3 regions of the Nonomuraea sp. NPDC003754 genome follow, and region 3 is predicted to be linked to each of the others. Evidence: riboswitches for the same ligand, from Rfam matches in the RefSeq annotation. Region 3 holds a riboswitch; each other region holds the start of a gene.

Evidence for each region. Region 3 has a riboswitch for cobalamin ahead of ACWEVS_RS01790 (CbtB domain-containing protein). Riboswitches for the same ligand answer to the same signal wherever they lie in the genome.
Region 1: linked by a shared signal. The riboswitch ahead of ACWEVS_RS40695 (ribonucleoside-diphosphate reductase subunit alpha) and the one ahead of ACWEVS_RS01790 (CbtB domain-containing protein) in region 3 are both predicted to bind cobalamin.
Region 2: linked by a shared signal. The riboswitch ahead of bluB (5,6-dimethylbenzimidazole synthase) and the one ahead of ACWEVS_RS01790 (CbtB domain-containing protein) in region 3 are both predicted to bind cobalamin.

The regions. Positions count from the first base shown of each region.
Region 1 covers NZ_JBSGJX010000054.1:24,830-34,764, reverse strand. The annotation lists gene ACWEVS_RS40725 (N-acetylmuramoyl-L-alanine amidase) at 1-1,665, opposite strand, end outside; gene ACWEVS_RS40720 (hypothetical protein) at 1,884-2,147, shown strand; gene glmS (glutamine--fructose-6-phosphate transaminase (isomerizing)) at 2,160-3,980, shown strand; gene ACWEVS_RS40710 (CocE/NonD family hydrolase) at 4,141-5,841, opposite strand; gene ACWEVS_RS40705 (ArsR/SmtB family transcription factor) at 5,921-6,499, shown strand; gene ACWEVS_RS40700 (tripartite tricarboxylate transporter substrate-binding protein) at 6,561-7,457, shown strand; cobalamin riboswitch at 7,481-7,679, shown strand; gene ACWEVS_RS40695 (ribonucleoside-diphosphate reductase subunit alpha) at 7,767-9,935, shown strand, end outside.
Region 2 covers NZ_JBSGJX010000020.1:1,824-11,758, reverse strand. The annotation lists gene ACWEVS_RS24290 (Dyp-type peroxidase) at 1-546, opposite strand, end outside; gene ACWEVS_RS24285 (copper chaperone PCu(A)C) at 539-1,090, opposite strand; gene ACWEVS_RS24280 (MFS transporter) at 1,223-1,771, opposite strand; gene ACWEVS_RS24275 (hypothetical protein) at 1,951-2,394, shown strand; cobalamin riboswitch at 2,565-2,759, shown strand; gene bluB (5,6-dimethylbenzimidazole synthase) at 2,790-3,422, shown strand; gene ACWEVS_RS24265 (hypothetical protein) at 3,502-6,267, opposite strand; gene ACWEVS_RS24260 (SWIM zinc finger family protein) at 6,264-7,604, opposite strand; gene ACWEVS_RS24255 (MFS transporter) at 7,735-9,219, opposite strand; gene ACWEVS_RS24250 (hypothetical protein) at 9,265-9,759, opposite strand; gene ACWEVS_RS24245 (response regulator transcription factor) at 9,890-9,935, shown strand, end outside.
Region 3 covers NZ_JBSGJX010000001.1:394,586-404,520, forward strand. The annotation lists gene ACWEVS_RS01775 (VWA domain-containing protein) at 1-605, opposite strand, end outside; gene ACWEVS_RS01780 (histidine phosphatase family protein) at 602-1,285, opposite strand; gene ACWEVS_RS01785 (CbtA family protein) at 1,324-2,259, opposite strand; gene ACWEVS_RS01790 (CbtB domain-containing protein) at 2,269-2,394, opposite strand; cobalamin riboswitch at 2,492-2,621, opposite strand; gene ACWEVS_RS01795 (glycoside hydrolase family 38 N-terminal domain-containing protein) at 2,872-7,089, shown strand; gene ACWEVS_RS01800 (DUF7158 domain-containing protein) at 7,086-7,859, shown strand; gene ACWEVS_RS01805 (ROK family protein) at 7,859-8,803, shown strand; gene ACWEVS_RS01810 (hypothetical protein) at 8,766-8,945, opposite strand; gene ACWEVS_RS01815 (hypothetical protein) at 9,421-9,935, shown strand, end outside.

The DNA.
Region 1 (9,935 bases), on a different contig from region 3:
CTTGACCTGGTCGTGGACGGGGGTGACCAGCGGGCCCGCGGCGCGGACGGCGGTGGGCTGGTCGGGAGGGTTGCGGAACCAGGCCTTCTGGCCGAGGTACCAGATGGCCGTCCAGTCGCCGCTGGTGTCGGCGAGGGCGTAGCGCTGGCCGGCGCTGGCGCGGGCGCTGTGATCGTAGACGCTGTAGGTGGAGGCGCCCTTCTGCCGCTTGCCGACGTCGTCGACGAGGGGCGCGTCGTCGCGCGGCTCGGTGTGCAGCCAGACGCTGGCGGCGCCCTGCGGCTCGCACAGCTTGGCGGGACGCTTGCGGACGCAGCCGACGAAGTCGGGCCGGTGGGCGTCGTAGTCGGGCTTGATGACCACGGACCTGCCGTCCTCCGCCTCGTCGCCGAGGGGGGCCTCCATCATGGCGAAGAAGCGCGCCCAGTCCCAGTAGGGCCCGGGATCGTTGTGCATGCCGGGGATGGCCGAGGCGCTCGCGCCTGGGACGTTGTCGTGGCCGATGATGTGCGCCCGGTCGAGCGGCACGTCGTACTTGTTCGCCAGGTAGCGCACCAGCCGGGCGGAGGAGCGGTACATCGCCTCGGTGTACCAGCTGCCGCCCCTGGCCATGAACCCCTCGTGCTCGATGCCGATCGAGCGGGTGTTGACGTCCCAGTTGCCCGCGTGCCACGCCACGTCCTTGGTCGCCACGTGCTGGGCGACGTGCCCGTCGCCGGACCGGATCGTGTAGTGCCAGCTGACGTACTTGGGGTCCTTGACCAGCGTGGGGATACCGCCGTACGAGCCCTCGGTGTCGTGGATCACGATGTAGTCGATGGGCCGCTCGGTCCGCATCCTGTCGTGGTTGCCGTAGTCGTCCTTGCCGAAGCGCTTGTAGGCGGCGGGCATCCACTCGCAGGCCAGGGTGGCGGGACACTCGGTGTTCGCGGCGGACGCCGTCCTGAACACCGGCACGGGGGCGGCCGGCAGGCGGACCAGCGAGCCGTCGTCGGTGCGGCGCTCGGCGCCCTCGCGCAGCACCTCGAACACCTCGCCGGCGAAGGACGGGCCGGCGTAGGCGGCGATGGCCTGGTACCAGGCGGTGGGCTCGGCGCTGAGCGGGGCGCCGAGCCTGCGCTGCCGGTCGGCCAGCAGCGCGGCGCCGCCCCGGATGTTGGCCGCCCGGTCGCGCCGCAGCGTCTCGGTGGGCAGCCCGGTCAGCAGCGCGGCCCGCTGCAGGGTCGGCGCGTCCTGATCGGCGGCGGCGTCACTGGTGGCGGTGTCACCCGCGGCAGAGTCACCCGCGGCAGAGTCACCGGAGGAGGAGTCACCGGCGGCGGCGTCACCGGCGGCTGCGTCACGGGTGGCGGTGGGGGAGCGGGCGCCGGGGTGTGCGGGCGGGTGCGCGGGGGCGATGCGCATGGGGCGCGCGTCGTCGCCGCGCGGGTCGCCCGTGTGGTCATGCCCCTCCTGCGGGACGGCCTCCGCGTCCACCAGGTGCATCGGCCCGTAACCGCCCGACACGCTGGGCCGCCCGTCGTGGGAGTCCCAGCGCGACTCGAGGTAGGAGACCCCGAGCAGCACGCTCTCCGGCACGCCGTACTCCTTGGCCGCGGCCCGGAAATCCTCCTGCGCCCCTCCTGGGGCGAGCGCGACGAGAAGTGCGGCGGCCCAGAAGAGCATGAGAACCCCCTGCGATGCGGGACCAGTCAATTACGTAGCGTAAAGGGCATGTGGCTCGTGTTTTCGAGGGGTATGGCGATCTCTGCGCGCGTTGTCAGCGCCTACGGGGCTTGCGGGCATCCCGCCCTTCGGCGTGTCGTATCCGATCGAGCGAATTCCTGCCCGATTTCGGGCAGGATGTTGGCGTGTCGTGTGATCCATGCGTAGTGTCCTGCCCTGTGCATCCCTACGAGGACCTCATCGCGCACCTGACCAGGACGAGCCAGCTCGACCCCGGTGAGGCGGCGCGCGTGGTGGCCGACGTGGTGGCCTACTTCTCCGAGCCGGTCGAGGAGTTCGTACGGCGCCGCCACGGCGAGCTGAAGTCTCGCGGCCTCACCAACGACGAGATCTTCCCGAGGATCGCGGCGGAACTACCCGTGCGGCGCGTGGCGGCTCCCGAGCTGTCGCTGCGCCAGCTGCGCAGGATCGTCTACGGATAGGAAGGTTGGCCCATGTGCGGAATCGTCGCCTATGTCGGCAGCAAGGATGCCGCGCCCATCCTGCTGGAGGGGCTTCAGCGCCTGGAGTACCGCGGCTACGACTCGGCAGGGGTGGTGGTCTCGAACAAGGGCCTCAAGCTGCGTAAGGTCAAGGGACGCGTGGCCGACCTGGCCAAGGCCGTACCCGCCAGGTTCAAGGGCGCGCTCGGCATCGGGCACACCCGCTGGGCCACCCACGGCGTGCCGAGCGACGAGAACGCCCACCCCCACCTGTCGTCCGACGAGCGCATCGCGGTCGTCCACAACGGCATCATCGAGAACGCCGACGAGCTGCGCGCCAGGCTCGTCGCCGAGGGCGTGACCTTCGCCTCCGAGACCGACACCGAGGTGCTCGCGCACCTGATCGCCCGTACGGTGACCGAGACCGACACGCTCGAGGCGGCGGTCAGGAAGGCGCTCAAGAGCATCGTCGGCACCTACGGCATCGCGGTCGTCGACGCCGAGCGGCCCAAGGAGATCGTGGTCGCCCGCAACGGCAGCCCGATCGTCCTGGGCCTCGGCGAGAAGGAGATGTTCGCCGCCTCCGACGTGGCCGCCCTCGTCCGCTACACCCGCCAGGTCGTCCACCTCGAGGACGGCGAGCTGGCCGTCCTGACCGCCGACGGCTTCCACACCTTCGCCAGCGGAGGGCGCGAGACCGCCAAGGAGCCGCTGACCGTCGACTGGGACGCGGGCCACTACGACACCGGCGGCTACGAGCACTACCTGCTCAAGGAGATCTCCGAGCAGCCCGAGTCGATCGCCAGGACCCTGCGCGGCCGCCTCGACGAGCGCTTCCACATCGCCCACCTCGGCGGCCTCAACATGGACGCCCGCGAGACCCGTTCCTTCCGCCGCGTGAAGATCATCGGCTGCGGAAGCGCCTACTACTCCGGCCAGATCGGCGCGCAGCTCATCGAGGAGCTGGCCCGCATCCCCGCGGACGCCGAGCCCGCCAGCGAGTTCCGCTACCGCAACCCGGTCGTCGACCCCGACACCCTCTACGTCGCCATCAGCCAGTCCGGCGAGACCTACGACACGCTGGCGGCCGTCCAGGAGCTCAAGCGCAAGGGCGGGCGGGTCATCGGCATCGTCAACGCCGTGGGCAGCGCGATCGCCAGGGAGGTGGACGGCGGCATCTACCTGCACGCGGGCCCCGAAGTGTCGGTGGCCTCCACCAAGGCCTTCACCTCGACCGCGGTCGCCTTCGCCCTGCTGGCCCTGCACTTCGGCCGGGTGCACGACCTGTCGCCGGCCGACGGCCGCCGCATCGTCGAGGGGCTGCGCGAGCTGCCCGCGCAGATCGAGAAGATCCTCCAGCAGGGCGACCGCATCGCCGAGCTGGCCAGGAAGTACGCGGGGCACCCGAGCATGATGTTCGTCGGCAGGGTGCGCGGCTACCCGGTGGCCCGCGAGGGCGCGCAGAAGCTCAAGGAGATCTCCTACATCCACGCCGAGGCCTACCCGGCCAGCGAGCTGAAGCACGGGCCGCTCGCGCTGATCGGCCCCGAGCTGCCGACGGTGGCGATCGTGCCCGACGACGAGCTGCTCGACAAGAACCTCACCACGCTCGGCGAGATCAGGGCGCGCGGCGGGCGGGTGCTCATGGTCGGCCATCGCGAGCCCGAGGCCAAGCTGGCCGACGACGTGATCGTGATCCCGAAGAACGAGATCGAGCTCGACCCGATCCTGCTCACCATCCCGCTGCAGATGCTGGCCTACCACGCGGCGGTCGCCCTGGAGCGCGACGTCGACAAGCCGCGCAACCTGGCCAAGAGCGTCACGGTCGAGTAGCGGAGCGGCCGTGCGGGCGGAGCGGCCGTGCGGCCGTGCGGGGCCGGGCGCCCGCGCAGCCGCACGGCCTGCACCCCGGCACGGCCTGCACCCCGGCACGGCCTGCACCCCGGCACGGCTCGCCCCCCGGACGGCCCGCCCCCCGGACGGCCTGCCGCTTTCACGGCAGCAGCAGGCCCCAGTAGAGGGCCCAGGGGATCATCACGGCGCCCGCCGTGACGAGCAGGCCGAGCCGTACCCGCTCCGCGCGCCGCTCGACCGCGCGCCAGGCGCGGGCGGTCAGGACGGTGGTGACGGCGACGGTCACCGTCAGCGCCTGCAACGCCAGCCAGAGCACGGGCCGTCCCGCCAGCACGGGGCCGGGCTGGGCCAGCTTGCCACCGGTCATGATCAGGTAGGTCAGGTACGCGAAGCCGCCGAGCACCACGACCAGACCGGAGGCCGCCAGCACCCTCGGCGCCGCCCCGGCTCCCCTCGCGCCGGATCCGCCCGCCCCGGCCCACCGCGCCCCGGCCCACCGCGCCCCGGCTTCGTTCGCGCCGGATTCCTCCGCCCCGGATCTTCCGGTGCCGGAGGCCGCCGCCCCTGGACGCCCTGTGTCGGAGGCCGCCGCGCCCGGACGCCCTGTGTCGGAGGCTGCCGCGCCCGGACGCCCTGTGCCGGAGGCGGCCGCGCCTGGACGCCCTGCGCCGGAGGCCCCTTCGCGGGATCCCCGTGCGCCCGAAGCCGTGGCCAGGCCCCTGATCCGGCGGGCGGCCGCGGTGAGCGGGTAGCCGAGGAAGGCGGTCAGGAACAGCAGCAGCGCCGCGGTCTGCACGGGCGCCGACTCCCACCAGGCGGGCGGCGGCACCGCGACGGTCGCCGAGGCCTGGTGCGCCCGGGGGGCGTCGGGCGGCGGGCTCGTCCGCGGCGCCCGGCCCGTGGCGACGTCCGACACCCAGGAGCCGACCTGGTCGGCGTAGCCGGGGGCCAGTTCGGGCAGCCGGGTGACGCCGCCGTCGGGGGTCAGGTGGGCGGCGTGCTCGGCGCCGGGGAACAGCCGGAGCGTCACGTGCTCGTTGCCGCCCTCGGCCAGGGCCCGCGCCATCAGCGGCGGGCTCTCCCGCGGCGGGGTGAGCAGGTCGTGGGTGCCCCAGATGGCGAGGACCGGCTGGCGGACAGCGCGCAGCACCGACAGCGGGTCGTGCCACGGCTCGGGGAACAGCCCGCCCGCGGAGATCGCCCGGTACAGCGTGGGGATCGCCCTGCCGGGCAGGGCCCCGGACACGCCCGCCTTGCGCAGGCCCGCCATGACCGCCCACGACTGCTGGCGCAGCGGCTCGAGGGAGTTGGCGCCGACCAGCACGACGAACGCCACGTCCCGGGAGCGGGAGGCGGCCAGCGGCACCACCCATCCGCCCTCGCTGAGCCCCCAGAGCCCGACCTTGCCCGGGTCCACCCCGGTCTGCCGGCGCAGCGCCGCCACCGCGCCGAGCGCGTCGTCGGCCAGTTGCGAGTAGGAGCGCCGGAAGGTCGAGTAGCCCGCCGCCCGCTTGTCGTAGACCAGCACCGCCATGCCGCGCCTGGCGAACTCCACGGCCTCGGTCATGAGCTTGGTCCTGGGCGTGCCGGCGCCGGCCCCGTGCACGAGCACCATCCCCGGCAGCGCGCCGCGCCGGTTCCTGGGGGCCAGGACCGTGCCGTGCAGGGTGAGCCCGCTGCCGGCGAAGCTCACCTCCGTCGCCGCCAGATCGCCGGGCACGGGTACGGCGGGCGGGGCCGGGGGCGCGGCCGAGGGCGCGGCCTGAGCCGCCCCGGCCAGGCCGAGTGCCGCTAAGAGCGCCAGCAGCGCCGGAACCACTGTCTTCACGAATCGCGTCATATTGCCGAAGATAGTCTGCAGAGAACTCTCGGCAAAGAGATGTCTGCAGAAATCCTTCTGGAGTACTAGGGTGATCGTCATGAAGGATGACGAGCCCTGGGTTCTGGACGATCCAGGCAAGCTGAAGGCCCTGGCCCATCCCATGCGCCGCGCCATGCTGCGCCACCTCGGCCTGCACGGCCCGGCCACGTCCACGACGCTCGGCTCGCTGCTCGACGCCAAGACCGGGACGACCAGCTACCACCTGCGCCAGCTGGAGAAGTACGGATTCATCGAGGAGATCCCCGAGCGGTCCACCGGGCGCGAGCGGTGGTGGCGCAGGGCGGAGACGGGCGACATCAGGCTGCCGCTGCCCGCCCAGCTCGCCCCCGAGGACCGCCCGGTCCTCGCCGAGTTCCACCGGATCGGGCTGGAGGAGGACAAGCGGATCCTCCTGGAGCAGCTGCCTGCCGCCTACCAGGCCGACCCCGCCTGGGTGAAGGTGTCGCGCGCGCTCGGCCGGATGCGGCTGGACGAGCTGGAGGACTTCTTCGAGGAGTACATCCTGCTGCTGAAGAAGTACAGCCGGCGGGCCGCCGACGCCCCGCCCGAGGCCAGGCCCCTCCACATCCGGCTGCTCGCCGTTCCCGCCGACCTGCCCGCCACCCCCGAGGTGTGACGCAAGGTGATCATCCAATAACATCCTGTACAAGGGTTGGGGGCGACGGGGAGGGGCGCGCATGCGCCGTCGGGAGTTCGTGGCAGCGTTCGTGCCGGGGACGGTGGCCGCGCTGGCGTGCCTGGCCGGGTGCGGCGCCACGGTCCCCCGGCAGGGAGCCAGCTTCACCGTCGTGCCGGGCGGAGAGGCGTGGATCCCCGTCGCGAAGGTCCTGGCGGGCCAGTTCAGATACAGCGGCGTCGCCGACGGCGGGACCTCGCTGACCGTGACGGGCCTGCCCGCTCTCGCGACCGCCCTGCGCAACGGCTCCAAGGCGGCCGGCACCCCGCTGGCCAGGCTGGTGGGCGACGTCGAGGTGCTGGTCGTGCCCGCCGCCTCGCTGCTGCGCGGCTTCGACGACTTCGCCGGGCGGCTGCTCGCCGACCCGGGCGCCACGGTGCTGGCGGGCCGGCCCCAGGGCGGCACCGACCACCTGCTGTTCGGGCTGGTCGCGCGCGGGCTCGGCGCCGACGCCAGGGTGCTCGACTACGCCGGCTATCCCACCACGCACGACGCGGCCGCGGCGCTGCTCGTGGGCCGGGCCGCCGTCGCCGCCGGGCCGCTCGGCGACTGGCGCAAGCGCATCGACAAGGGCCAGGTGAGGGTGCTGGCCGTCTCCTCCGCCGAACCGGTCGACGGCATCGAGGCGCCGACGCTGCTGGAGTCGGGCGTGCGGGTCGACTTCGCCGACTGGTGCGGGGTGCTCGGGCCGGGGGAGATGACCGAGCGCGAGCACGCCCAGGCGGTCGCGATCCTCGAGGAGATCACCGGGTCCCGGCAGTGGGCGGATGCGTGCCGTACGAGAGGGTGGAAGCCGATTCCCCTCAGCGGCGGCGACTTCGGCGTGTGGCTCGGGTCGGAGACCGAGCGGACCCGTGAGGTGCTCAAGGACCTCGGCCTCATCGACATGTTGGGGTAGTTGCGCCCGCGGCCACTAGATGTAGGATCCTGCTCGTCGCTGGTTCGCCCGATCAGGGCGGAGCAAAAAGGGAAGCCGGTGCGAATCCGGCGCTGCCCCGCAGCGGTGAGCGGGAACGACCGCCGTCACGACGCACTGGGCCCATGGCCTGGGAAGCGACGGCCAGTAGGAAGCTGACGAACGCCCGCGAGTCCGAAGACCTGCCAGCGGTGTGACCTGTCCATGGCCTCGAGGGAGGGCCGGGGGGCCTCGCGGCATGCCCGCGCGCTCTCGCCTGCCCTCACGAGGCCGAGCTCGCGAGGAGAGAGCGTGACGCAGACCGTAGAGGTGGATCGCCGGCTGGCCATCGAGGAGGCCGCCGCCAGGGTGATCGCCGATCCGGAGAACTCCAGGGTGGCCGCCAGGCTGCTGGCCGAGGAGATCGCCGACGAGGCCGCCGCGCACGGCGTGCGGACCTTCTCCGAGTCGATCGCGGCCACCCACGCCGCCGGCCTGCTCCAGGACGGGCTGGCCGCCTTCGTGACCGCCCACGCCGCCGCCCTCGACGCGCTGGTGGACGAGAGCGCCGACGACAGGTTCGAGTACTTCGGGCTGCGCACCGTCTACGACCGCTACCTGCTGCGCCACCCCGACACGCGCGGCGTGCTCGAGCGCCCGCAGCACTTCCTGCTGCGCGTGGCGTGCGGCCTTTCCGCCTCGGTCGCCGAGGCCGCCGAACTGTACGCCCTGATGTCCACGCTGTCCTACCTGCCGAGCTCGCCCACCCTGTTCAACTCGGGTTCGCGCCGCGCGCAGCTGTCGTCCTGCTTCCTGCTCGACTCGCCGCGCGACGACCTCGAGGGCATCTACGAGCGCTACGGCCAGGTCGCCAGGCTCTCGAAGTACGCCGGGGGCATCGGCATCGCCTGGACCAGGGTCCGCTCCCGGGGCTCGCTCATCCGCGGCACGAACGGCCACTCCAACGGCATCGTCCCCTGGCTGCGCACGCTCGACTCCAGTGTCGCCGCCGTCAACCAGGGCGGCCGCCGCAAGGGCGCGGCCTGCGTCTACCTGGAGACCTGGCACGCCGACATCGAGGAGTTCCTCGAACTGCGCGACAACACCGGTGAGGAGGCCCGCCGCACCCACAACCTCAACCTCGCCAACTGGGTGCCGGACGAGTTCATGCGCCGCGTCGAGGCGGACCAGGTGTGGTCGCTGTTCGACCCCAAGGAGGTGCCGCACCTCACCGACCTGTACGGCGAGGCGTTCGACGACGCCTACCGGGCCGCGGAGGCGGCCGGCCTGCACACCCGCCAGATCCCGGCCCGCACCCTCTACGGCCGGATGATGCGCACGCTCGCGCAGACCGGCAACGGCTGGATGACCTTCAAGGACGCCGCCAACCGCGCCTCCAACCAGACCGCGCGCCCGGAGAACGTCATCCACCTGTCCAACCTCTGCACCGAGATCCTCGAGGTCACCAGCGACGGCGAGACCGCCGTCTGCAACCTCGGCTCGATCAACCTGGCCGCGCACCTGGCCGGCGGCTCGATGGACTGGGCCCGGCTGCGGGCCACCGTGCGGACCGCGGTGCGCTTCCTGGACAAGACGATCGACCTGGGCTTCTACCCGACGCCGGAGGCCGAGACCGCCAACCTGCGGTGGCGGCCGATCGGGCTCGGCGTGATGGGTCTGGCCGACGTGTTCTTCTCGCTGCGCCTGCCGTTCGACTCGGCCGAGGCGCTGGCGCTGTCCACGCGCATCGCCGAGGAGATCGCGCTGGCCGCCTACGACACCTCCGCCGACCTGGCCGTCGAGCGCGGGCGCCACCCCTCCTACGGCGACACGAGGGCGGCCCAGGGGGTGCTGCACCCCGACCACTTCGGCGCCGGCGACTCGCCCGCGTGGACGGCCCTGCGCGCCAAGATCGACCGGACCGGCCTGCGCAACTCCCTCATGATCGCCATCGCGCCCACCGCAACGATCGCCTCGATCGCCGGATGCTACGAGTGCATCGAGCCCCAGGTGTCGAACGTCTTCAAGCGCGAGACCCTGTCCGGCGAGTTCCTGCAGGTCAACCGGTATCTGGTCGCCGACCTGCAGCGGCTCGGGCGGTGGACGCAGGAGATGCGCGACGCGATCAAGCGGGCCGACGGGTCGGTGCAGGACATCCCCGGGATCCCGGCCGAGCTCAAGACGCTGTACCGGACCGCGTGGGAGCTGCCGCAGAAGGCGCTCATCGACCTGGCGGCGGCGCGGACGCCGTACATCGACCAGTCGCAGTCGCTGAACCTGTTCATGGCCACGCCGACGATCGGGAAGCTGTCGTCGATGTACGCCTACGCCTGGAAGCAGGGGCTGAAGACCACCTACTACCTGCGCTCGCGCCCGGCGACGAGGATCGCCCAGACGACCGTGCAGGCGACCGCTCAGCCCGCCCCAGAGCCCGCCTTCACGGTGAGCGAGGCTGTCGCCTGCTCGCTGGAGAACCCCGAG
Region 2 (9,935 bases), on a different contig from region 3:
CACCATCCGCAGCGTGTGGGCGACGGTGAGCGGATCGTCGGCGCAGATCTGGACGAGCAGGTCCCCGCCGCTCCAGCGCTTCTCCAACTTGTCGATCTTGAAGGCGGGCAGCGGGGCCACCGACGCGGGCCGCCGCCCGGACTGCCCGGCCGCGGCGAACAGGCCGGGGCCGAACCCGAACGTGACGGTCAGCCTGGACGGCAGCGCCGCCAGCTCAGGCTCGGTGTCGGCGAGCGCGGGCCGTCCCTGGGTCAGCCGCCGGGCGTCGTCGGTCAGCAGCCGCATCATCCTGGACACCTCCTCGCGGCCGATGCCCTTGCGCAGGTCGAGCCCGACGAACACGGCGTGCGCCTGCGGCGCGGTCGCCACGCCCGCCTGGTGCGGGCCGTGGAACGGCTCGACCGCCCTGCCGTCGGCGACCACCGGGGGTGCCGTGACCGTGCCCGCCCCCGCGGCGGGGACGGAGCCGGCGACGGCGGCCACCGCCGCCACGGCCCCGCCCGCCAGCAACCGGCGGCGATTCACCGCGAGCCCGAGCTCAGCCATGGTCGCCACTCATGTCCATGCCGGGCTGGTAGTCCTCCTTGCCCCCGGCGAAGTCCTTGCCCATGGCGGTGAAGGTGAACGTGCCGCCGCCCTCGAGGACGAGCGTGAACGGAACCTCCGCGCCCGGCTTCACCTCCTCGGTGACCCCCATGAGCATGATGTGGTCGCCACCGGGCTTCAGCACGTGGGAGCTCCTGGCGGGGATGACGAAGCCGCCCTTCTTCGGCTGCATCACCATCTTCCCGCCGGACTCCACCACCTCGTGCAGCTCCACCTTCGGCGACAGGGGGCTGCTGCCCGCCACGACGGCGACGGCCGTGCCGGAGTTGTTGACGAGCGTGCCGAAGGCGGCGGTCATCCCCTTCTTCGTGGTCTTGATCCACGGGTCGGTGATGGTGAGCGCGGAAGCGGCAGCCGACTGCCCGGACGGCCCGGAGGGTGAGGCCACGGCGACCTGCTTCGGAACGGAGTCGGCCGCCTCCTGGACGCCACAGGCGGCCAAGCTGGCCACGCCGACGACAACGACGATGACGCGCGAGAACATGGAAAGCCCTTCTTCCGGCTGAGCCGGCACTGGTGTCATGGCACTGATGTCGACCCGGCGCCCGTCACGACAGGGACGCCGGGGAGCACCCCTTTCCCGGGGTGGCCCGCATCGGCCTCCTCGAACGGGAGGTCAGGCGGGAACGGTGCGCATGACGCCAGGAGGGCCGCGCCGGCCCATCTCGTGGCCGAGCAGGATGGAGCGCAGGATCGCCGGCCGCTCGGCCGGCGCGGGGACGGCCGTGCGGGCCGCCGGATCGACGAACGCCAGCACCGCGACGAGCAGCCGTACGGCCAGCCGCCGCAGCAGCGCCCACAGGGCCGCCTCGCCGTGCGACATCCACAGCGCCGTCAGCCCGATCGCCCATCCGTGCATGACCAGCATGCCGAGGCCCGGCACCAGCCAGGACTGGCCGTGCGCGTGCCCCGCGACCACCGGCTCGACGGCATGGGCGCCGGCGAACAGCACGTGCAGCACCAGCTGCGTGGCGGCCAGGGTCACGGCGATCACGGCCGCCGACCGCTCCCGCCCGGCCAGCGCCTGGGCCGGCAGGAACGACACCAGCAGCGCCACCACCACCGACGGCGCCGACACCGACCCGCCGGCGAACGCATGGGCGGCGATGCCGAGCATGACCGAGACCGCGGCGAAGGCGGCGGCTCGCAGAGCTCGAAGCGGCATCGTGGCTGACATGGCCCGGCCATCATCCCACGCTTACCCGCCGCCTCCCAAAGCGGATTCTTCGCCGCACAACCGACCTCGAGCACCACCTCCTGCGCCGAACGGGTGGACGGAGCGTGGCGCCTGACCCAGGGTGGGAGAACGGCCGCCGACCCGACCCACCGTAGGAAGAGAGGACCATGCCGCTCGCAGTCGCCACCCTCGCGCTTCTCGCCGCGACCCTCACCGCAGGCACCACCGCCCCTCCGCCCCCCATCACCGCAGGCGCGACCGCACCCCTGCCCGCCGCCACCCGTCGCCTTTCGACCGCCCCCGTGCTGGTGACCGCCGCGTCCCCGGTCACCGGCCTCTCCCCCGCGCCCGACCTGCGCGCCTGCTACGACGGCGCGTGCAGGCTCTCCCTCAGCCGGGCGGTGTCCTTCCGCGTCAGCTCGCGCTTCGGCATCACCAGGCTGGCCGTCACCTTCACCGGCGACCAGGTGAAGGTGAAGGGCACCGGTCCAGGCGTCAGCTCGCAGGCGCGACTGGGCGCGGGCACCACCGGATCGGTCAACGGCATCGGCGTCCAGGTGCTGTCCCTGTCCGCCGACCGGGTCGTCCTGCGGCTGTCCCCCCGGCGGTGACAACCGTCCAGGCACGGCAGACGTCGCGGCGCACGCGTCCGCCCCTCTCGCGCGAGGAAGCCTGGACGAGCCCGCACCGGCCGTGGTGACACGACCGCGGGCAGGGCGCCGGAGTCCCGGCCGACCTCGCCGGCCGGGCGGGTGAAGTGATCGGCTACCGTACTGCCCGGCGAACTGTTGCGAGGTGCCCCGCGTTCGCGGGGAGAATCGGGAAGCCGGTGAGAGTCCGGCACGGGCCCGCCGCGGTTACCGGGGAGCCTCCGCCCACGCGCGCGAGCGCAGTCACTGGCCCGACAGGGCTGGGAAGGCCGGCGGGCAGGCGCTGATCCGGGAGTCCGAAGACCGGCCTCGCGTTCACCGCCCCCACGGGGGCGCGAGTCAGCGGGAGCCTGCCCATGATCAGCCAGCTGTACGACGTCATCCACCGCCGCCGCGACGTGCGCGGCGAGTTCACCGGCGCGCCGGTGCCCGACGAGGTGCTGCACCGCGTGCTGTCGGCCGCGCACGCGGCGCCCAGCGTCGGCCTGTCCCAGCCGTGGGACTTCATCCTGGTGCGCGACCGCGCCGTCCGCGCCGCCTTCCACGATCACGTACGGCAGGAGCGGGACACGTTCGCGGCCACCCTCGACGGCGAGGCCGCCCGGCGGTTCGCCCGGATCAAGATCGACGGGGTGCTCGAGTCGACGCTGTCCGTCGTGATCACCTACGACCCTGACCGGGGCGGGCCCGCGGTGCTCGGCCGCCACGCCATCGCCGATGCCGGGCTCTACTCGGTGTGCCTGGCCATCCAGAACCTGTGGCTGGCCGCCACCGCCGAAGGGCTCGGCGTCGGCTGGGTGTCGTTCTACCGCGAGTCCTTCCTGCGGGACCTGCTGGGCGTCCCCGGCGTGGTGCGACCGGTCGCGTGGCTGTGCGTGGGCCCCGTCTCCCACCTGGAGGAGGTCCCTGACCTGGAACGGCACGGCTGGCGACGGCGCCGCCCGCTGGACGCCGCCGTCCACCACGACCGCTGGACCGGCGACCGGTGACCTGCGCCCGGCCGCCGGGTGGGAATGCCCGCGCGAAGCCCATCCGGGAGAACCCCTCCTACGGGCGGGCCCTCCGCGGTCAGCGGAGCCGGTCGCGCAGGCGGGCGCACTCGTAGGCGAAGCGGGTGCCGCGCCCGCTGTCCGCGTGGTCGGACACGCACGGGATCTCGCCTCGGGCGCCGGTCCACGCCGCCACGTCGGTGGCCAGCGCCACCGCCGCGGTGTGGCCGGCGGTCGGCCGCTCCCCCCGGCCCGGCAGCAGCACCGGCAGCATCCCCCTGAGGATGTCCCAGACCTGCTCGTGCGCGCCCCGGCGGGCGGCGCCGGCGAGGGAGTCCAGCACCGGAGGGATCGGGTGTCCGGCGCGGCGGATCAGGAACGCGAGCTGGCGGCCGACCGCCTCGGCGGGCAGGCTGTCCCGGGCCGCCATCCGCAGCAGCAGCGGCACCGCCTTCGGTTCGCCCTTGGCGAGGAAGTAGGCGAGCATGACCGCGATGGCGTCACCGGCCGGGCCGTCGGCGTCGGCGAGTATCGCCAGGTGCGGCGGGTGGATCCCGGGGCGGGTCCACCGGTACAGCAGGTAGGGCAGGTAGTTGACGGCGACGACCTCGCGGTGCGACGGCAGGACCGCCGCCCACCAGGCCATGGAGTTGCTGTGGTCGTCCCAGTGCCAGGACGACGGCTCGCTCAGCAGCTCGTCGACCAGGTCGTGCCCGGTCGGCTCGGCGCGGAGCACCGACACCAGCTCGACCTGCGTGGCGTCTTCGGGCGTGCGCTCCTCGAAGAGATGGCGGGTGCCGCCCTCGACGTAGGCCCACGCCACGCCGGTCTCCGGGTCGGGCGGGCCGCCCGCGGACAGCCAGGCGGCGGCCTGGACTGCTCCCCGCGAGCCCACGCGTGCGGCCCGCTCGGCGGCGGCGGGGTGGGCTCCGCGCGGCAGCCGCAGCAGCGCCTGTCCCAGGTCGGCGGCCAGCGGCTCGACACCGGCGGCGGCGCACGCCTCGAGCCGGTCCACCAGCGTCGCGGGGTCCAGGTGCCCGGTCATCAGGGTGGGCGTGGCCAGCAGGACGGGCGGCAGCGTTCCCTCCCGCAGGGCCACGTAGATCTCGCTCAGCCGGCGCAGCAGGAACAGGTGCGGCGGCGAGGCCCGCCCCGGGTCGGGCAGCCGCTGCCGCCTGCGCAGCTCCGCCGCGGGGTCGGGCTCCTGTTCGTGACCGGTCAGCGGGTGCGGCCCCGCTGTCGACATCCACCGGTCGGCGGGCTCGGCGGCGGGCACACCCGGATCGGCGCCCGGCGTGATCACCTCCCTGACCAGGGCGGCGATCCAGTCGCCGGTCTCTGTCCAGCGCTCCTTGGCGTACAGCTGAGCGGGGTCGTCCAGCTGAGCGGGGTCGTCGTCGAAGGCGCGCTTCAGCTTCGCGCGCAGGGCCGGACGGTCGCCCGCGGCCGCCACGAAGGCGGCCAGCCACCGCTCGTCCTGCGTCCATCCGCGCCGGTACCGCTGCCACGCGTCGAGCGCGGGCGCGGGGAACCGTCCGGGGCCCGGCAGGACGGGCAGCGGCGCGGGGGTGAACGGCTCCGGCGCCTCCTCGGCCGCGAGGTCGCCGCCGAACACCGCCGCCACCTGCGCGCCGAGGTCGGCGGGCAGGGCGGGGACGGCCTCGGCGATCAGCGGAGCCGCCGGGCCGAACGCGGTGGCGTGCTTGACCGCGAGGGCGGCCGCGCGCCGCCGCACCTCGTAGGAGGTGTGGGAGAACGCCGTGACGAGCGCGGGCGCCAGGTCGGCGGCGCGCCCGGGCGCCTGCCGTACCTCCTCCTCCAGCCAGGTCAGGCCGGCGCGGGCCAGCTTGGCCTCGGGACGGAAGGTCAGCGCGTCGACCGCGTCGACGACGTCGGCGGCGTCGTGGGGTCCGGTGCGGCGCAGCTGGGCCATCGCCAGCTCGGCGACCGTGCCGGGGGCGGCGGGCAGCAGCCGCAGATAGTCGCGGGCCCGCCCGGCCGACTCGTGCGGCCGCGGGTCGACCAGCTCGTGCAGGCGGACGAAGAAGCGCAGGTCGATGGCGTCGCCGCCGCGCAGGAACCGGCTCACGCAGCCGTCGAGGATCTCCTCGCGCGACACCGTGCCCGCCGCCAGGAGCTGCCCGAACAGGGCGAGCCAGCGGGTGGGTCCTGGCTTCGGCCGTTCGTCCCTGAGGGCCCGGCCGGCGCCCTCCGCGTGGAAGATCCTCGGCAGCAGCGGGCCGACCAGCGGGTCGTCGTCCACGGGAGGGGCCGACAGCCAGGCGACCACGAGCGGGTCGTGCTCGGGCGGCTCGGCGCCCGAGGCCCGCAGCGCCCCGAGGGCCAGCGGGACGACGCGGTCGCGCGGCCTGCGGATCTTCGCCGCCAGCCGTGCGGCCACATCGGCCTGGAAGGCGACGGGGCGCGCGGCCAGCGCGCGGAACACCTCGTCCAGCTCGTCCGGCTCTTCACGCCACGGGTCCGGGGCCGGCACCAGGTCACGGCGGGTCAGCCAGGCGGCCGTGGCCGCGGGGGCGGAGAGCGTGCCCGCGCCGGCGACCAGAAGCGGCGGCCCGAACGCGCTGACCGCGTCGGCCACCGCCCAGCGCACCTCCAGCCGCATCCACTCGGGGTCGTCGTCCTCGGCGGCGTCGCCCTCGGCACCCCCGCCCCGCCGGCTCTCCCTGGCCATCCGCGTCGCGGTCTCGCGCAACTCCTTGAGGAAGCCCGGCAGCCGGCGGCCCGCCTCGGCCCGCTCGGCCTCGGTCAGCGTGGTCACCAGGTCGGCGAGCGCCACGGTCTTGCGCTCGGTGACGAGGTCACGCACCTCCTGCCAGACGCTCATCGCACGGCCGCCACGTCGGCGCGGGCGGCGATCCTGGCCGCCAGCACGTGCTTGCACGGTCCGCGCGAGCCGCGGTGGTCCCACCACCACGGGCAGGTGCACGAGCCGTCGCTCACCCTCACCTCGCGCACCCCGCCGCCGGTCCGCACCCGCGCCGTGTCCCCCTCGATCCGTACGGCAGCGGCCGCCACCAGCGCCTTCGCGGCGGCCAGGCGGGGATTGAGGTTCTGCACGTGCTCCCTGTCGTAGGGCAGCTCGCGGTGGAAGTGCGCGGCGTCGGACAGGTCGTAGCCGACGCGGCCCGCCGTACCCAGCTGGGTGAGCGCGGCCCGGACCCGGGCGGTGGGCAGGCCCGCCCGGTCGGCCAGCAGGCCGATCTCCACCTCGGGCTCGAAGTTGAGCAGCATGCCGACCACGTCGGCGTCGGCCTCGGCCTCCTCGGACGACAGGTCCTCCAGCACCGCGCCCTCCCCCGAGAAACCGCGCCAGCGCTCCGGCGACAGGGCGAGGGTGTAGCGCATGCCGGGCAGTTCAAGCTCCCAGGCGCTCGACGCCGCGCCGCCGGCGCCGCCGGCCGGGCCGTACACCCGCAGGCTTCTGGCGAAGCGCAGCAGCGGCAGGAGCGTCGCCAGGCGGCCCACGCCGGACAGGCACACCGCGCCCGCGCCGGGCCGGTCGCCCATCCGCAGCTCGCGGCCCACGGGAGTGACCCACAGGTCGGCCGTGGCCCGCTTGGGCAGCGACCGCAGGAACCGCACCGCGTTCATCCCCGGCAGCTCGGCCTTCAGGTCCATGCCCGCCGCGATCACCTGCACCTCGGCGAAGCCCCTCAGCCAGCGCTCGGGCAGCGGCACCTTCTTCTCCACGACCGCGCCGTCGAGGGTCGTCACGGTCAGCTCGTCGGCGCCGACGCCGAGGTGGAGCGGGTCACGCGGGCCGACCCTGGCCAGCGCCTCGCGCAGCGGGCCGTTGACGTCGACGTTGGTGGTGCCCCGGTCGAACACCTCGCCGTCCAGGGCTCCGTCGAGCAGGTCGAGGCGGGCGTAGACGCCGCCGCAGGCGGAGAACGACTCGAACCTGAGCCGGTCGCCGCCGCACGTGACGACCGGGTCGCGGGTCCAGCCCGGACGGGGCTGGTGGTAGCGGGTGAGGGCCACGTCGGCCACGCCGAGCAGCGCCGCGGCCGCGGGCGCGGCCTGCGTCACCACCCCGCTGAAGAACCGGGGCGCGAGGGCGGGGCCGCTGAGCGCGGTGCCGCCGGACGTCGACAGTCCGAGGCGGCCGTCCACCAGAGTCGAGGGCGCGGCGTAGCTGTACGCCTGCGTCGCAGATGTCATGCGCGGGACAGTAGAGATCACTACTGACAGAATCCGGCTACCAGGCGACGCCTGGACGAGAGGATCCAGCAGACCGGGGGCGCGCACCGCGCCGGCCTGCTGGATCGACGGTCCGGCCGTCCTGAGGGGTTTACGCGGTGACTTCGCTGTCCTCCCTGGCGGGGGCCGGGGCGGGCGCCGGCGCCGTACGGCGCAGCACGGCCATCGCCAGGGCCGCGGCCGCCAGGCTGCAGGCCACGCCCACCCACGAGCCGAGCGACATCGCCGCGCCGAAGGCGTCGCGCGCGGCGGCGAGCACGGCGGGATCACCCAGCACGACCGCCTGGCCGATCGACTCGCGGGCCGCCGCGGGCGCGGAGTGCGGCATCCGGGCGGTGTAGACCCCGGCCAGCACGCTGCCGAGGACGGCGATGCTGAGCGCCATGCCCACCTGCTGGACGGTGTCGTTCAGCGCGGAGCCGGCACCGGCCCGCTCCACGGGCACCGCGCCCATCAGCGTCGTGTAGGCGGCCGGCCCCGCCAGGCCGCCACCGGCCCCCATGACCAGCATGGAGGCGAACATCGACCAGTAGCCGCCGGTCATGGCCAGGCCCGCGAAGGAGACGGCCATCACGGCCAGTCCGACGGCGACCAGCGTCCGGTTGGAGACCTTCTGGCCGAGCGCCACGCCGACGTAGTTGAAGACCGTGGCCGCCAGCGCGTACGGCAGCAGCCCCAGGCCCGCCTGCGTGGCCCCGTAGCCGAGCACGAACTGCAGGTACTGGGTGAGCATCAGCATCACCGCGCCGATGCCGAACGACATCAGCAGGATCGAGAACGAGGCCCCGGTGAAGTCGCGGCTGCGGAACAGCTCCAGCGGCAGCATCGGGTGCGGCGTCCTGCGCTCCCAGAGCGCGAAGCCGCCGAGGGCGACGGCGGCGATGACGGCCACCGGCAGGTTCACGCCCTGCTGGGGCGCCTCGATCACCACGTAGACGAGCGCGGTCAGCCCGACGGTGGACAGCAGCACGCCGAGCGGGTCGAGGCTGCGCTCGGGGCCGCGCCGTTCGGGCATCAGCGCGTACGCGGCCACGATCGCGATCACCGCGACGGGGACGTTGAGCAGGAACACCGAGTTCCACGAGAAGCGCTCGATCAGGAACCCGCCGAGGGTGGGCCCGCCGATCACGCCGACCGTCGCCACGACGCTCCAGGCGGCCATGGCCTTGCGCCGCTCGTCGTCGTCGAACGTGGTGATCAGGATGGACAGCGTGGATGGCATCAACATGGCGCCACCGACGCCCATCAGGGCGCGGGCGGAGATCAGGTGCCACGGCTGCGTCGCCAGCGTGGCCAGCAGGGAGGCGCCGCCGAACACGGCCAGGCCGAGGACGAGCAGGCGGCGCCTGCCGTACCGGTCGGACAGGTTGCCCGTGGTGAGCAGCAGACCGGCGTAGACCAGCACGTAGGCGTTGATGATCCACTGGATGTCGGAGGGGGTGGCGCCGAGGTCGGTCATCAGTGACGGGATGGCGACGTTGAGCACGGTGGTGTCGATGACCAGCACCATCAGGCTCAGGCAGAGGACGACGAGGACCCACCAGCGGCGGGGGTCTCGGCCGGTGTGTTCGGACACGTTCAGGCCCTTTCGGGGGAGTCGGGGAGGGAGAGCGGGCGGCTTTCAGCGCACCCAGCCGGTGTGCCGCCGCCCGCCGTCGCGGTCGAGCGCGGCGCCGGCCGCTCGGACGAGCCAGGCGTTGACCGACAGCCCTTCACCGCCGGCGGCCGTCTCGATGCGGTGCTTGAGCGGGTCGGGGACGCGCAGGGAGATCCGCGAGGTGCCGCTCTCCTCGCCGTCGGCGGGCGGGGCAGCGGGCGGGAAGGCCGAGGAGAGGGCGGACGGGTGGGAGCCGGGCGGTACGGCGGGGCCGCCCGGCGGCGGCGTCACGACGAAGCAGGGATCCCGGCCGCGCAGACGCAGCTCGACCGAGCCCGGCGCGAGATCGCGGGTGATCTCGACGGCGGCCGTCGAGAGCGCCTCGAGGAGGACGAGCCTGGCGGTGGAGTCGAGCGGGACGACGAGCCGCTCGGCGAGCGCGCGGGCGTCCTCGCCGGCCGCCTCCGCGGAGGCGGCGAGCTCGTGGTGGAGGCGGTCGACATACGGCGCGAGGTGCATGGCATCACTATGGCGCCATCATGGCGTCATTGCAACCCTTCCATAAGGCACCTATGGCGCCACCGCCCGCCGAAGTGTCCGGGACTTTGGTCCCTACCAGCGCCCATGCCGAATGGATAGCGTCGGCATCATGATTCGCGTGTTCCTCCTCGACGATCACGAGGTGGTACGACGGG
Region 3 (9,935 bases):
ACCTCCACCGTCAGCCCGAACCGGTCCAGCAGCTGGGGCCGCAGCTCGCCCTCCTCCGGGTTCATGGTGCCGACCAGCAGGAACCTGGCCGCGTGCCGTACCGAGACGGCCTCGCGCTCGACGTAGCAGGTGCCGAGCGCGGCCGCGTCCAGCAGCAGGTCCACGAGGTGGTCGTGGAGCAGGTTGACCTCGTCCACGTACAGCACGCCCCTGTGCGCGGCGGCCAGCAGCCCGGGCTCGAACGCCTTCACGCCCTCCGTCAGCGCCCGCTCCAGGTCGAGCGACCCCACCAGACGGTCCTCCGAGGCGCCCACCGGCAGCTCCACCAGCGCGGCCGCCCTGGTGACCACCTGCTCGCCCGGCTCGTGCGGCCCGTCGGGACACGTGGGGTCGGGCGCGACGGGGTCGCACGCGAACCTGCAGGCGGCCAGCACGTCCACCGGCGGCAACTGCGCGGCCAGCGCCCTGACGATCGTGGACTTCGCGGTGCCCTTCTCCCCCCTGACGAGCACGCCGCCGACGCGGGGGGAGACGGCGTTGAGCACCAGCGCCAGCTTGAGATCGTCCAGACCGACGACGGCGCTGAAGGGATAGGTGGCGGTCACGGTGTGGCCTTCCGGTTGACGTACCCGATCCGCCAGCCCTCGCGGGAGGCGGACACCTGCGTGAGAGAAAGAGGGGCGATGTCGAATCGCGCGGCGACGAGAGGGCCGACGCCGAGCGCATGTCCCAGCACCGCCCGCACCACCGCCACGTCGCACACGACCACCCACCCCCGCCCGCCCGAACCCGGGCCCGACCGCCCCGAGGTGCCGGGTTCCGGTGAGGGGGCGTCGGGGCGGGCGAGCTCGCCTGGTGGGGTCTCGCGAAGGGACTCCACCCAGCGGACCACCCTGTCCGCCGCTTCGACGTGCGACTCCCCACCGCGCGGCGCGGCGCCGGGGTCGGCGAGCCACCGGGCGAAGGACTCCGGGTCGGCCTTCACGACCTCCTCGTACGGCAGGCCGCGCCAGCTCCCGTAATCCGGTTCGGCCAGCTCGGGCACGACCACGGGCGCCAACCCGAGCGCCACGGCCGTCTCCCGAGCCGCCCGCCCCGGAGCGACGAACGCCGTTCCACCCTCCCCGAACACCCCGGAACCCGGTGTTCCAGGAGATGACGGTGCCGGAGATGACGGTGTTCCGGGGTGAAGGACGGAGGCCAGGGTTCGGCTCAGGCGCTGGGCCGTTTCGAGGCTCGCCGCGTCGGCGCGTTCCTCCCCCGTAGGGAAGCGCGCGCCACGCATGCCCGGTGTCGAGGCATGCCGTACGAACAGCACCCTGGTCAGCTGACCCGCGCCTTCGCCCGTTCGCCCGCCACCGCGAACAACACCCCGAAGGCCACCCAGAACACCACCTGGGTGCCGAGGGAGGCCAGCCGGAAGTCCCACAGCAGCGAGGCGGGGAAGCCGGGCGGCACCTCGTCGACGCGCGGCAGGAGCACCCACGCGGCGATCACGGGAATCAGGAAGGTCACCCCGCCCACCAGGCCCTTCGCCCAGACGCCGGGCACGGTGACCCTGCGGGTGGCGGCGACGGCGATCGCGATGGAGGCGAGGCCGACGAGGACCGTCACGACGTAGAGCAGCGTTCTGGCGTTGATGGTTTCGGGGTCGCCGACAGCGGGTGGGTTGGCGGGATATTTCAGGAAGGGGACCAGGGTGATGGCACCGAACGCGCACGCTGCCGTCACGATCGCCAGGCCAGGCTCCGACCTGGGGCCGACCCTGCCGCGCAGTGCGGCGAAGACGAGGGCGAAGATGCCGCCGACGGCCAGGCCGTACAGGCCGGTGGCCAGGAAGAGGCCGACCTTCTGTACCGGCCTGCTGACCACGGCCTCCTCGCCGTGGCTGTGGCCGGCCGAAGCGCCGTCGTCGTGACTGTGCGCCTCCTCGCCGCCGCCTGCCGGGGCCGACGGCCGAGCCGCGTCCCCCGGGGCCGACGGCTGAGCCGCACCATCCGTCGAGGCTGACGGCTGAGCCGCATTAGCCGGAGCGGACGGCTGAGCCGCGCTGTCCGCCGGGGCGGACGGCTGAGCGGCGCCGTCGGAATAGTGGGAGGACGGGGTGTCGCCGCCGTCAACCGATACGGCGGCTGCCGCCTCCTCCAGGGCGATCGCGGCGTCGACGCGCGGCTCCCCCACGAAGAAGGCGAACACGCCCGCGACGAGTCCGGCCAGGAGCCCGACGAGCAGGCCCCTGACCACCAGGGACTTGACCATGACGCTGCCTCAGTGGCAGGGCACGCCGAGCAGGTGACGCCCGTCGTGCATGAGCTCGTGCAGGAGCGTGCCGGTCTGCGAGATCGCGCCGTTGTCCATGAGGACGAGGTACGCGAGCAGCATCAGAACGGGCACGGCCAGCAGCCAGCGCGTGAGACGGTGAAGCGGAATTGCGGTTACGGACGTGGACAGACCACTCATGTGAAGCCTCCTCAGGGATGACGCGTCCCGCTGGTTGAGGTCGCGACGGTCAGGTGACCTGGCTCCCGGGGCTGTGGGCCCCGGATACAGTGGCGCGTCCGCACCGGCATCTCACCGGATTTCCCCTGATTCGCCGCGAAATCTACCGGAACGTATCCCTTTCTCCGGGTCTCGTCAACATCACCCGATCCTGTTCGGGCCCTTTCTGAGATGTAGATGCCCACGTCCGGGGTTTCCGGCGCGCCACGAAGGACTGTCCCGGCGCAGGCGGGGCACGGACTGTCCGCTTCCAGGAAACGCCGGGATCAGCGTTCCCGGGGAGAGCGGGCGCGGGCTATGACAACGTTGCCATTGATCTTGATAGGACCTAGTGTGACGGCGACCGCCCCCTAGAACGCCGAGGGAGACCCCGTGCCCGTTCGCCTGTTGACCGCCGAGTCGACCGACCTCTTCGTCGGGAGGGAGGCGCAGCCGTACCAGGTCCTCCGGGTCACCGCCGAGCAGGGTGAGCACGACGCCGACTTGGAGGTGCGCGGCGACGGCGTGGCGGGACGCGCGGTCGTGCCCGCCGGCGAGGGGACCGTCGTGGTGGAGGTCCCGCTGGAGGTGAACGCCGAGCCGGGGACCGTCCTGCCGTGTGTGGTCACCTCGGCCGGCGACGAGCTCGCCGCCCAGGTGACCGTGGAGGAGCCGGGCTGGACGATGCACATGGTGTCGCACTTCCACTACGACCCCGTCTGGTGGAACACGCAGGCCGCCTACACCAGCCCGTGGGAGCTGCTGTCGGGTGACGCGACCACCAGGCCGCTGTGGGAGCGCAACGCGTTCGCCCTGGTGGAGGCGCATCTGGCGCTCGCGGCACGCGACCCCGACTACAAGTTCGTGCTGGCCGAGATCGACTACCTGAAGCCGTTCTTCGACACCCACCCCGAGCGCAGGGCCGACCTGCGCCGCCTGATGGCCGAGGGCAGGGTGGAGCTGATGGGCGGCACCTACAACGAGCCCAACACCAACCTGACCGGCGCCGAGACCACGATCCGCAACATCGTGTACGGCATCGGCTACCAGCGCGACATCCTCGGCGGCGAGCCCCGTACGGCATGGCAGCTCGACGCCTTCGGCCACGACCCGCAGTTCCCCGGCTACCTCGCCGCCGCCGGGCTGACCGGCAGCGCGTGGGCGCGCGGCCCCTTCCACCAGTGGGGCCCGATCAGCAAGAACTTCAAGCAGGCCAAGAACGACGCCACGCTGATGCAGTTCCCGAGCGAGTTCGAGTGGATCTCGCCCTCGGGGCTCGGTGTCGTGACGCACTACATGCCCGCGCACTACTCGGCGGGCTGGTGGATGGACTCCTCGGCGACGCTGGAGGAGGCGATGGCGGCGGTTCACGAGCTGTTCGCGAGCCTGAAGCCGGTGGCCGCCACCAGGAACGTGCTGCTGCCCGTCGGCACCGACTACACCCCGCCGAACAAGTGGGTGACGGAGATCCACCGGGAGTGGGCGGCGCGGTACGTGTGGCCGAGGTTCGTCTGCGCGGTGCCGCGCGACTTCTTCGCCGCGGTCAGGGCGGAGACCAGCACGTTCAGCCCGCAGACGCGCGACATGAACCCTGTCTACACCGGCAAGGACGTCTCCTACATCGACACCAAGCAGGCCCAGCGCGCCGCCGAGGTGGCCGCGCTCGACGCCGAGCGGCTGGCCGCCTTCGCGTCGCTGCTGGGTCTGGGCCGCTACCCGCACACGGCGCTGGACAAGGTGTGGCGGCAGCTGGCCTACGGCGCCCACCACGACGCGATCACCGGCTCCGAGTCCGACCAGGTCTACATCGACCTGCTCACCGGCTGGCGGGAGGCCTACGACCTGGCGGCCGACGCCCGCGACCGCGCGCTCGACGCGCTGCTGGGCCGGGTGGCCGTGGACGGCCGCTCGGTCGTCGTCACCAACACGCTCTCCTTCGCCCGTGACGGCCTGGTCAGGGTACGGCTGGAGCCCGGGCTGCGGGTGGACGCCCCCTCCGTCGTCGAGGACGGCACGCACGTCTTCCTCGCCGAGGACGTGCCCGCGCTCGGCTGGCGGTCCTACCCGGTGGTCGAGGGCGAGGCGGACGGCTGGCGGCCCGTCGAGGGCCACACCGTCGAGAGCAACCGCTGGCGTGTCACCGCCGACCCGACCCAGGGCGGCGGCCTGACCTCCGTCACCCGTGACGGCCGCGAACTGCTCACCGGTCTGGCCAACGAGCTGCGGCTCTACGAGGAGTACCCGCAGCACCCGGACATGGGCGAGGGCCCGTGGCACCTCATGCCGACGGGCGCGACCACCGCCTCGGGCGCGACCACCGCGACCGTGCGGGCGGAGACCAGCCCGCACGGCTCCCGCCTGGTCGTCTCAGGAGAGGTCGGCGACCTGACCTACGAGCAGGTCGTCACGCTGAGGGACGAGCGGGTCGAGTTCACCACCCGCGTCCTCGACCACACGGGCGCCGACCGGCTGCTCAGGGTTCGCTTCCCGGCTCAGGTGCGCGGCGCGCTGCCGGTCTCGGACGTGGCGGGCGCGGTCGTCGGGCGCGGTTTCGCCCTGCCCGACGTGGACAGCGCCGAGCACCCGTGGACGCTGGACAACCCGGCCAACACCTGGTTCGGCCTGTCGTCGACCGCCCGCGTCGACCTCGGGCCCGCCGGTGCCCGCGCCATCGGCGTGGCGGAGATCGTCGTGTCCTCCCAGGAGGCGGCGGCCACCGCCCGTGACCTGGTGGTGGCGCTGGCCAGGGTGGGCGTGACGGCGACCGTCTCGTCGGCCTCGGGCTCCAGGTACGGCTGGCTGGACGTCGACTCCAACCTGCCCGACGTGCGCATCGTCCTGGGCGGCCCCGACACCAACCCGCTGGCCGCCGAGCTGCTGTCGCGCAGCGACCCGGCCTTCCTCGACGCGCTCAAGTCGGGCGAGCGGCGCGTGTGGGTGCCGGCCGAGAAGCCGCTGGCCGAGGTGTGGCAGCCGAGCGCCGACCTGCGCGACGTGCGGGCCCTGCCCGCGCTGATCGTGGCCGACCCCGCCGACACGCTGCTGGACGGCGCGGTCGTCCACGCGTCGTGCCCGCTGGGGCGCGAGGAGCTGGAGGACAGGACGGTCGCGCTGCTCGCCTACGGCCTGCCGGGCTTCGCCGTCGACCCCTCGGGCGCGCTGCACCTGTCGTTGATGCGGTCGTGCACGGGCTGGCCGTCCGGCGTGTGGCTGGATCCGCCGCGCCGTACGACGCCTGACGGGTCGGGCTTCCAGCTGCAGCACTGGACGCACGAGTTCTCCTACGCGCTGGCGGCCGGTGACGGCGACTGGCGCGCGCTCGGCCTGCCCGCGGCGGGACAGGAGTTCATCACGCCGCTGCTGCCGCGCGTCCTGGACGCGCAGGGCGGCGACCTGCCGTCGCCGCACTCGCTGCTGCGCGTGGACCCGCCGCGCGAGGTGCTGTTCAGCACGGTCAAGGCCACCGGCAACCCGCACGCGCACGGCCTGTCCGGGGCCGGGGCCGGGGACGGGAACGGGGACGGGGACGGGGACGGGGTGACGATCAGGCTTGTCGAGTCGACCGGCCTGGGCGCGACCGCCGCCCTGCACTCGCCGGTGCTCCCGCTCGACGCGCTGGTCCCCTCCGACCTGCTCGAAACCCCCGACCGGCCGACCCCGTCCGGAGAGAGCCACGCCACGCCCGACCGGCCGACCTCGTCTGGGGCAGGCCACGCCGCTTCCGACCGGTCGGCCGGCTCCGGGCCCGTCGCGCCGCTCGAGCTGTCCGGCGCCGAGGTGGCCACGTTCGTCGTCCCTGCGGTGCTCGACCAGGCGGGCGCGGAGCTCGGTGCGACGGCTGAGCCGGCGCAGCCGGTCTACAGCCGGTACTGGCTGCACAACAAGGGCCCGGCGCCGCTCGGCTACCTGCCCGTGAGCCTGGCCGTCTCCCCCGGCCTGGTCACCCCCGAGGGCCCGTTCGAGGTGGACGTCGTCGTCTCCTCCCACCTGGTGGACGCGGCCCACGAGGGCGTCGTGACCCTGGACCTGCCCGGCGGCTGGACGGCCGAGCCGTCCCGGCGGGTCTTCCGCCTGGAGCCCGGCGGTCATGCCCGCTTCCCCTTCACCGTCACGCCGGCGCAGGGCTCCGGCCTCCACTTCGTGACCGCCCGCACCCGGGTGGGCGAGCAGGTGATCGAGGACGCCGTCACCGTCGCCCTCGGCCCGGTCCCCGAGCTGCCCGCGCCGGTCGAGTCGGTGCCCGAGGACGGGGTCGCGGCGCGGGGCACCACGGCCGCCGACGGCAGGCCGACCGGGTTGACGGTCCGCGCCGTCACCGGCTCGCTGTCGCTGCGTCCCGGCGACCGGGCGGCCCTGACCGTGCGGCTGGCCAACACGACCGCGGGGACCATCCGCGGCGAGGCCCAGCTCGCCTCCCCGTGGGGCACGTGGGAGTTGCTGCCCGAGGTCGTCCAGGGCTTCGAGGTGGCTCCCGGCGAGACGGTGGACGTCGCCTTCCCCGTCACGGTCCCGCCCGACGCTCAGGAGCTGCGCTCGTGGGCGCTGGCCAAGGTCATGTGGTTCGGCAGGTGCCAGTACGCGCCAGCCGTCCGCCTGGAGGTGGCACGATGACGCGCCCGCAGGTGATCGGCACGGTCGACGGGCAGCCCGTCCCCCGTGAGCTGCTCGACGTCCGCCTGCGCGACCTGCGCGAGGGGCCGCTCAGCGCCGCGCTGCCCACGCCCGGCAGCCCCGAGGACAGGCAGATGGCCCGCTGGGTGACGCAGGTCGTCCTGACCGAGGTCCTGTGCGAGCGGGAGGCGCTGGCCAGGGGCCTGGCGCCGCTCGAAGGACCGCCGCTCGACCGCCTCGCCGCGGTCGAGCTGGGCTCCATCAACGCCGCCGCCTGCAACGGCAGCCCGTGGGTGCGCGCCGTCCACCGTGCCGTGGCCGCCGCGGCGCAGGTCCCGCCGGCCTGGTCGGCTCCCCCTCCGGCCGCCCGCACCCCCCTCCACCTGGTACGGCACGCCCTGTTCGGCGACGAGCCGGCCGCCCGCGCCGCCACGCCCGGCGACCTGGAACGGCTCGGCGCGATCAGTCTCGACTCGCTGCCTTCCGCGATCGCCGAGGCGTTGCGGCGCCTGCCGTACGGGACGCAGGCCGGGCCGGTCCGCGACCCGCTGGGCTGGCACGTGGCCGTCGCCGAGCCCGCGCCCGTCACCGACCCGGGCGCCCGCAGCGACAGCGGCAGCGGCTCCGGGGACGCGCCGCTCGCCGAGGCCGCCGGGCGGCGCGCGTTCGCCCGCTGGCTGGACGAGCAGCGGGCCACCCGGGTGGAACTCGTCCCCGGTCTCGAACATCCTGGCGACCCTCGCCAGCCCGACAACCACCACAAACACTGATGACCCACGTACTGGCCGTCGACATCGGCGGCACCAAGCTCGCGGCGGCCCTCGTCGACCGCGCGGGAACCGTCCTGCGCTCGGCCACCCGCCCCACTCCGCGCGAGGACGTCTTCGGCGCGCTCGCCCTGCTCGTCGGCGAGGTCGTGGCCGAGGGCCCGGCGCCCGTCGCGGTCGGGATCGGCTGCGCGGGCCCGCTGAACCTGGCCACCGGCACGGTCAGCCCCGTCAACATCGGCACCTGGCGCGGCTTCCCGCTGCGCGAGCGGGTGCGGGAGCTCACCGGGCTGCCCACCGTGCTGGCGGGCGACGCCCAGTGCTTCGCGCTGGGCGAGCACTGGCTCGGCACCGGCGCCCGAAGCCCGTCGATGCTCGGCATCGTGGTCTCGACGGGCATCGGCGGAGGGCTGGTCATCGACGGCGCGCCGCTGCTCGGCCCCACAGGGAACGCCGGACACGTCGGGCACATGACGGTCGACCCCGCCGGCGAGCCGTGCGCGTGCGGGAGCCGGGGCTGCGTCGAGAGGTACGCCAGCGGGCCCAACCTGGTCCGCTGGGCCGTCGAGAACGGCTGGACCCCCTCGCCGGAGGGGGCCGCTCCCGACGGGGCGCTGCTGGCCGGGGACGCCGCGGCGGGTCACCCCGTGGCGCTGGCGGCGTTCGAGCGGGGCGCCCGCGCGCTGGCCGCGATGATCGTCTCCACGGCCGCCGCGGTCGAGGTGACGGATGTGGTCATCGGCGGCGGCGTGGCCAACGCGGGCCCGATCCTGTTCGACCCGCTCCGCCGCGCGATGGACGAGCTGGCAGGACTCGACTTCGTCCGGCGGGTCGAGATCCGCCGGTCCAGGCTGGGTGTGCGGGCCGCGCTGGCCGGGGCCGCCAAGCTGGCCTGGACGGCGACGCCGGCTACCGCCGTTCCGCCTGAGCCTCGCGACGCTCGATGATCCTTCGCGTGTAGGGGATGACCTCCACGACCTTCGCCCCGAGGTAGGCGCCGATGAAGGCCAGCACCAGCAGGACGATCGGACTCGTGGCGAACCCGTTCACCGTCACGAACACCTGCAGGATCACGTCGAGCATCGGCATATGCGGACTCCGGGGAAAGAACCAGACAGAGGACTCACCATAACCGGCGGCCACGCATGGTCGACGCGGTTCAAACCTGTCCCGGCCGCCACTGTCTTCTCCCATTCGCCTTCGCCTTTCCGCGGCAAGGAGGCGAAGAGGATTCGGATGCCGATCCGATAGCCGGCGTTTCTACGGTTGTCCCATGCCTCGAGGAGAGCGGCCTCCAATGGGGGGGCGGGGGCACTCGCCTGCGCTGGTCGCCGCGCTCTTCCTGGCCGGAACACCCGACGCGGGCACGCCATCGGGCCGCCCGCCGACCGTGGAAGGGAGGCGAACCATGAGGATCGAGATCAAGCGGATCGAGAACGTCCGTCTGACCGGCGACTGCTTTGGCACCTGGAACAACCCTTGCGGGTGACGAGTCGCGTGGTCATGAGTCCCGGACGGCGCAGCCGTCCGGGACTCATGACCGGAGGAAGGAAGGAGGGGCACCTTGTCCGAGGAGGAGGCAAGGGCGGCGCTGTGCCGCTTCGTCGTCGGTCACGACGGGAACGATTTCGTGATCGGCCGGCCCGATCTCGGCGTGTACGTAGCGGTGCCCGAGCCAGGGGCCGTGTTCGTCGAGGCCGTGCGGAACGGAAGCGCACTCGCCGAGGCGACGGCCAAGGCCAGTGACGTGGCAGGTCAACCGGTCGACGCCGACGACTTCCTGGACGGGCTGGCCGCGGCGGGGCTCCTGGAGCCGCCGCACCTCCCCGGCGCCGGGCGCGCGCGGAGCAGGCGCCGGATCCGCTGGATCGAGGGCGTCAGCCAGGTGTCGGCCCGGCGCCTGTTCGGCGTCGGCGCGTGGACCGTCTACGGCCTGGCATGGGTGTTCGTCGTGGCCGTGCTGGCGCTGCGGCCCGACCTGCGGCCCGCCTACGAGCACGGGTGGTGGTTACCCGATCCGGTGATATCGGTTCTCGTGCTGTTCCCCGTCAGCGTCGCGCTGACCGCCTGCCATGAGGG